DNA from 3 places in the Marinobacter sp. LM1 genome. Region 2 is predicted to be linked to each of the others. Evidence: predicted binding sites of a transcription regulator. Region 2 holds the regulator's gene; each other region holds the start of a gene.
What was found. Region 2 encodes sigma-54, which starts transcription at its own class of promoters, with help from an activator protein. Its sites were predicted from a motif close to ANTGGCATNNANNTTGCTNT; they were not measured.
Positions count from the first base shown of each region.

Region 1: a site for sigma-54 is predicted at 1,368-1,387, ahead of OZ656_RS01245 (ammonium transporter). Genes of this name have one in related genera too.
Region 3: a site for sigma-54 is predicted at 1,190-1,209, ahead of OZ656_RS02485 (ammonium transporter). Genes of this name have one in related genera too.

Region 1 covers NZ_CP114373.1:286,518-288,788, reverse strand. The annotation lists gene pomA (flagellar motor protein PomA) at 1-307, shown strand, start outside; gene OZ656_RS01250 (flagellar motor protein MotB) at 310-1,227, shown strand; gene OZ656_RS01245 (ammonium transporter) at 1,457-2,271, shown strand, end outside.
Region 2 covers NZ_CP114373.1:2,983,105-2,985,375, forward strand. The annotation lists gene lptB (LPS export ABC transporter ATP-binding protein) at 1-459, shown strand, start outside; gene OZ656_RS13935 (RNA polymerase factor sigma-54) at 648-2,177, shown strand; gene hpf (ribosome hibernation promoting factor) at 2,251-2,271, shown strand, end outside.
Region 3 covers NZ_CP114373.1:552,709-554,979, forward strand. The annotation lists gene OZ656_RS02475 (FMN-binding glutamate synthase family protein) at 1-33, shown strand, start outside; gene folD (bifunctional methylenetetrahydrofolate dehydrogenase/methenyltetrahydrofolate cyclohydrolase FolD) at 148-1,005, shown strand; gene OZ656_RS02485 (ammonium transporter) at 1,304-2,271, shown strand, end outside.

The DNA of each region.
Region 1 (2,271 bases), 1.6 Mb from region 2:
CACGCTGATTGGCCTGGTGCAGATGCTGTCCAACATGGAAGATCCCAAGTCTATCGGGCCGGCCATGGCCGTAGCCCTGCTGACCACGCTCTACGGCGCCATGATCGCCACAATGATCGCTACCCCCATTGCCGACAAGCTGTCCCTGCGCATGACGGAAGAGGCGCGCATGCAGTCGCTCTATATTGATGCCCTCGTTGCCATCCAGGAAGGCACCAACCCGCGCATTATCGAGCAGATGCTGTCCAGCTATCTTTCGCCCAAAGAGCGGGCCAGAAACGGCGATGCGGAAACGGCAGGCGGTTAAACATGGATGATTTGCCAGAAGAGGAAAAGCCCGGGATTCCTGCGTGGGTTGTCACATTTGCCGACCTGATGTCGCTGCTGATGTGCTTTTTCGTATTGCTCCTGTCGTTTTCGGAAATCGACGCCCAGAAGTTCAAACAGATCGCCGGTGAACTCTCCAAGGCCTTCGGGGTGCAGCGGGAAGTGCCTGCGCTTGAGATCCCTCAGGGCACCAGCCCGATCTTCGACAAGTTTTCGCCGGCGCCGCCAGAGCCCACTGTGGTCAATGAAGTCAAACAGACCACCACCGACGTACAGCCCGAAATCCAGACTCTGAAAAGCCCCGAAGAGAAAGCCATTGAGGAATCCATCCAGGAACAGATGGACGCCAACATGGCCCGGATTCTTGAAGTGCTGGAACCGGCGATTATGGATGGCCGGATCAACGTCTCGGAAGATCAGCGCCGCATCATCATTCGCATTGAGGAGAAGGGCTCGTTTGCCTCAGGTTCAGCCCAACTAACCTGGGAGTTCGAGGGCCTGCTGCTGGATATGGCGGAGGTTCTGGCCGACATGCCCGGCGACCTCGCCATTGAAGGCCATACCGATAACGTGCCCATCCGCACCGAACGTTTCTACAGCAACTGGGACCTGTCCGCAGCCCGCGCCGCCGCGGTGGCTAATGTTCTGCTGGCCCGGGAGCAAGTGACTCCGGACCGCATCCGGGTGACCGGTCTGGCCGACACCGAACCACGGGTACCCAACACCTCGCCGGAAAACCGAGCCAAGAACCGGCGGGTTGAAATCGTTATCGATCTGTCCAAGCCCATGGAAGAGCAGGAACTGCGCCTTCGCGAGCTGATTCGTTCCGAAAGCGAGTCGCAGGAAGCCATTATTGGCATTGAGCCCGGTCGGGATACGCCCAGCGAGATTACCTGGTAGTAAAACCTTGCCTCGCGCCCTATCCAGATTGGTGCACAAGCCCTTGATGCGCACGCCTCTGGTGCACTTTGACGCAGATAAATACCTCCCTCGGCGCCCTCAGGTTCTCCAACCCCCCTGCAGTACTTGATATGCATTGTTTTGGAACAGCACTTGCTTAAGCCGCACCCCAACAATGCACAACGGCTCATCAGAAGCCGCGTAATCAAAACACTCAGGAGAAAAACCCGTGGACATCACGAGTGCCGTACACACCCTGACCGAGAGCGCCAACACGCTCTTCATTCTGATTGGCGCCATTATGGTGCTGGCCATGCACGCCGGCTTTGCGTTCCTGGAAGTGGGCACAGTTCGCCACAAAAATCAGGTCAATGCCCTGGTTAAAATCATGACCGACTTCGGCATATCCGCAGTCGCCTATTTTTTCATCGGCTACTACATCGCCTATGGTGGGCACTTTCTCAATGGCGCCGCCGAACTCACCTCCGCCAACGGCTATGAACTGGTCAAATTTTTCTTCCTGATGACCTTCGCCGCGGCCATTCCGGCGATCGTTTCCGGCGGTATCGCAGAGCGTGCCCGCTTCTACCCCATGCTGATTGCCTCGGGCCTGATCGTGGCCTTCGTCTATCCTTTCTTTGAGGGCCTGATCTGGAATGGGAACTTTGGTTTCCAGGCCTGGCTGGAGAACCAGTTTGGTGCGTCCTTCCATGATTTCGCCGGCTCCGTTGTGGTGCATGCTGTCGGTGGCTGGATTGCTCTCGCTGCGGTGCTGCTGCTCGGCGCCCGCACCGGTCGCTATCGCAACGGTCGGGTCGTGGCCTTTGCCCCTTCCAACATTCCGTTTCTCGCCCTCGGCGCCTGGATTCTGACCGTGGGCTGGTTTGGCTTTAACGTCATGTCGGCCCAGACTCTGGACGGCATCAGTGGCCTGGTTGCGGTCAACAGTCTGATGGCCATGGTGGGGGGTATTCTGGTTTCCATGCTGCTCGGCCGCAAAGACCCTGGCTTCATTCACAACGGTCCGCTGGCCGGACTGGTGGC
Region 2 (2,271 bases):
TTTCGCAAACTGACCGTGCGGGACAACATCATGGCCATCCTCGAAACCCGCAAAGGCATGAGTCGGGCGGAACGGGAAGCCAAGCTGGAAGAGTTGCTGGAAGAGTTTCATATTACTCACATCCGAGACAGCGTGGGTATGGCGCTATCCGGAGGCGAACGCCGCAGGGTTGAAATCGCCCGGGCGCTGGCCATGGAGCCTGCCTTTATTCTGCTGGACGAGCCCTTCGCGGGCGTAGACCCCATCTCAGTGAGTGACATCAAGCACATCATCCGGCACCTTCGGGACAAGGGCATCGGGGTCTTGATCACCGACCACAACGTTCGGGAAACCCTCGACATCTGCGAGAATGCCTACATCGTTTCCGGAGGCCACATCATTGCCTCCGGCAATGCCGAAGCCATTCTGGCAAACCAGCAGGTGAAAGAAGTATATCTGGGCGACGAGTTCCGGCTCTGACCTGATAAAACAGGGTTTATCCGAGGCCTGATTGTTTTGATGATCTGTAGCAAGTAAACTCGGCAAAAAACTTGCTTATACTGTCTACAGACAATGGCAAGTAACCAGCGTACAACATTTTTTTCGGCCTGTGCGCCGGCAAAGCAACAACCGGGATGCCCACGAGTTATGGATCTTGAGCCATGGTTATGAAAGCCTCATTACAGCTTAAGCTGGGCCAGAGTCTGACCATGACGCCCCAGCTGCAGCAGGCTATACGCCTGCTGCAGCTTTCTACCCTCGATCTCCAGCAGGAAATCCAGCAGGCGCTGGAATCAAACCCCATGCTGGAAACCTCCGAGGACGATGAGCACGCTGAAGGCGACGAACGCGAAGAGCACGAGCACAGCGAAGCTTCCGGCTCTGAGACCACCCAGGACGACAGCCACCAGGACGCGAGCCCGGACTGGGACGAAACCGAGAACGGCCCGGACTGGTCGTCCGAGAACGATATTCCGGACAACATTCCCGATGATCTGCCAGTGGATACCGCCTGGGACGACATCTACCAGTCTGCCCCGGCTCCGGCCAGCAAAGGCGAAGACGAGCACGAATCGGATTTCGAAACCCGGAACTCGCCTACCGAAACCCTGCAGGATCACCTCGAGTGGCAGCTGAACCTGACGCCTCTGAGCGAGCGGGATCAGGCCATTGCCCACGCACTGCTGGATGCTGTGGATGAACGCGGCTACCTGACGTCTGACATTGAGGACATTCACGCAGGCCTGCTGGACGAAACCGAAGAAGACCCGTTGGAACTGGACGAAGTGGAAGCGGTACTCCACCGCCTGCAACACTTCGACCCGCCCGGCGTGTTCGCTCGGGATCTCCAGGAATGCCTGCTGATTCAGCTCAACCAGCTGCCACCGGATACCCCCTGGCTGCGCCAGGCGAGACTGGTGGTTACCCAGTTCCTGCATCTGCTTGGCAACCGGGACTACGCACAGCTGTTGCGCCGCAGCCGGCTCAAGGAAGACCAGCTGAAACAGGTACTGGCCCTGATCACCAGCCTGAACCCTCGCCCTGGCGATGTCGTGGACCGGGCCGAACCGGATTACGTTATCCCGGACGTCATCGTACGCAAACACGAAGGCCGCTGGCGGGTTGAACTCAACCCGGAAATCGCTCCGCGTATCCGGGTGAATGCCAGCTACGCGTCACTGATCCGCCGGGCTGACAGCAGTGCCGATAACACCTACCTGCGCGACCAGCTGCAAGAAGCGAAATGGTTTATCAAGAGCCTGCAAAGCCGGAATGAAACCCTGCTGAAAGTGGCCACCCGCATCGTTGAACACCAGCAAGGGTTCCTCGATCAGGGCGAAGAAGCCATGAAGCCTCTGATCCTGTCTGACATTGCCCAGGCGGTGGAAATGCACGAGTCCACGATTTCCCGGGTTACCACCCAGAAGTACATGCACACGCCCCGCGGTATTTTTGAGCTGAAGTACTTTTTCTCCAGCCACGTCAGCACCGCCGAGGGCGGCGAATGCTCGTCTACAGCCATCCGGGCGATGATCAAGAAGCTGATTGCCGAGGAAACCCCGAAAAAGCCATTGAGCGATAGCAAAATTGCAGCCATGCTAGGGGAACAGGGAATCAACGTGGCGCGGCGTACCGTGGCCAAATACCGGGAGGCCATGCATATTCCTCCCTCGAACGAACGAAAACGCCTGGTTTAAACTTTCGCCGGTGCAAGATGCACTGGCACGCAAGCCGGCAAGCACGCCGGCAGTATGACAACAGGAGACGCCTATGCAACTCAACATTTCAGGC
Region 3 (2,271 bases), 1.9 Mb from region 2:
GGCACCAGCTGGATTCCCGGTCAGGGATTCTGAGCACCCATGGCCTGCTGACTCGCAAGCGAGTCCGCAGGCCACAGTAAGCCCTGCACCTGATGATAGGGTAGCGGGGGTATCGCCCTTTTAAAAACCCTGATTCAGGAGACGATCTTGGACACTCAACTGATCGATGGCAAAGCCGTAGCGGCCGGATTACGGATGGAGATTGCAGGCAAGGTTGCCGAGCGTGTATCCGCCAACAAGCCTCGGCCCGGACTTGCCGTGGTACTGGTCGGGCAGGACCCGGCGTCACAGGTCTATGTGCGCAGCAAAGTCAGAGCCTGCGAAGAAGTGGGCTTTCTGTCACGCAATCACAGCCTGCCGATGGATACAACGCAGGCACAGCTGCTTGAGTTGATTGATACTCTGAACGCCGATGATCAGATCCACGGTATTCTGGTACAGCTGCCACTGCCGAGGCAGATCGACGTGCAGGCGGTCATTGAGCGTATTCACCCCTCCAAGGATGTGGATGGATTCCACCCCTATAATCTGGGGCGTCTGGCGGGCAAGGCTCCAACCCTTCGCCCCTGCACACCCTATGGCTGCATGCGTCTGCTGGCGGCCTATGGCATCAACCCGGAAGGGAAAAAGGCCGTTGTGGTGGGAGCCTCCAACATCGTGGGCCGCCCGGTGGCGCTGGAGCTTTTGATGGCCCGAGCCACCGTCACGGTCTGTCACTCCAAAACCCAAGACCTCCCCGGTGAACTGGCCACGGCCGATATCGTGATAGCCGGCGTGGGCATTCCCGAGTTCATCAAGGGCGAGTGGCTCAAGCCCGGTGCCGTGGTGATCGATGTGGGCATCAACCGTCTGGACGATGGCCGTCTGGTCGGGGACGTTGAATTCGCCAGTGCATCTGAAAAGGCGTCTGCCATCACACCGGTACCCGGTGGCGTGGGTCCCATGACCATTGCCTGTCTGCTGCAGAACACGCTGGAAGCCTGTGAGGCGACGGAAGCGATCTGACCCCACCTGACGTGTTTCATGACAAGCCGTGCAGCTGTTTACAACACTGCGCGGCTTTTGCGTTTATGGGCCCTTTGCACCGTGATGGGCCCCGCGCACTTCAGGCTGCACGATTTTGGTTCCTGCCTCTTTAAACATGATAACCAACAGGGTCTTTAGCTCTTCCAAATCAGCATGTTGCAAACATGGCTCGGCTTTTGCTTATTCATATCAGGAAACTAAATATCCTTTTGGTAAAGACCGGTCGGTGCCCCTTGGCCCAACCGGATACCGAACAAGAGACCTTAGGAGAGTGCTAATGGAAAGTATGGTGCTGGAACTGGGCTATGCCCTCGACACCTTCTATTTCTTGATGTGTACCGCACTGGTGATGTGGATGGCGGCCGGTTTTGCCATGCTCGAAGCCGGTCTGGTACGTGCCAAGAATACGGTGGAAATCCTCAACAAGAACGCGCTGCTGTATGGCGTGGCCTGTATTGTTTATCTGGCTGTGGGCTACAACGTCATGTACCCAGCCAATCCGATCAGCTCGGTGATTCCGGGCATCGACTTCCTGCTGGGCGCTGACAACAGCACCGAGTCTGTCATTGCCGGTGGCGATGATGCGCCCTATTACTCCAGCATGGCCGACTTCATTTTCCAGGCCGTGTTTGCGGCCGCGACCATGTCGATTGTGTCCGGTGCCGTGGCAGAGCGCATGAAGCTGTGGCCCTTCCTGATCTTCGCCGTGTTCATGGTGGCGGTGATCTATCCGGTTGAAGGCTACTGGAAATGGGGTGGCGGCTTCCTGGATCAGCTGGGCTTCCAGGACTTCGCTGGCTCTGTCGTCGTACACATGGCAGGTGCCGCAGCGGCACTGGCAGCGGTCATCCTAGTGGGTCCACGCAAGGGCAAGTATGGCAAGAACGGTGAAGTACGTGCGATCCCGGGTGCCAACCTGCCGATGGCAACACTGGGCATGTTCATCCTGTGGATGGGCTGGTTCGGTTTCAACGGCGGCTCCGAGCTGAAGATCGCCAATGTGGAAGAAGCCAACGCGGTGGCCAAGATCTTCGTCAACACCAACGCGGCAGCCGCGGCCGGCATGGTTGTGGCCGCCCTGTTTGCCCGCTTCCTGTTTGGCAAGACTGACCTGACCATGACCATCAACGGTGCACTGGCCGGTCTCGTTGCCATCACCGCTGAACCGCTGCAGCCCTCTGCCGGTCTCGCAAGCCTGATCGGTGCCGTAGGCGGCCTGGTTGTGGTGGCGTCGGTTCTCGCACT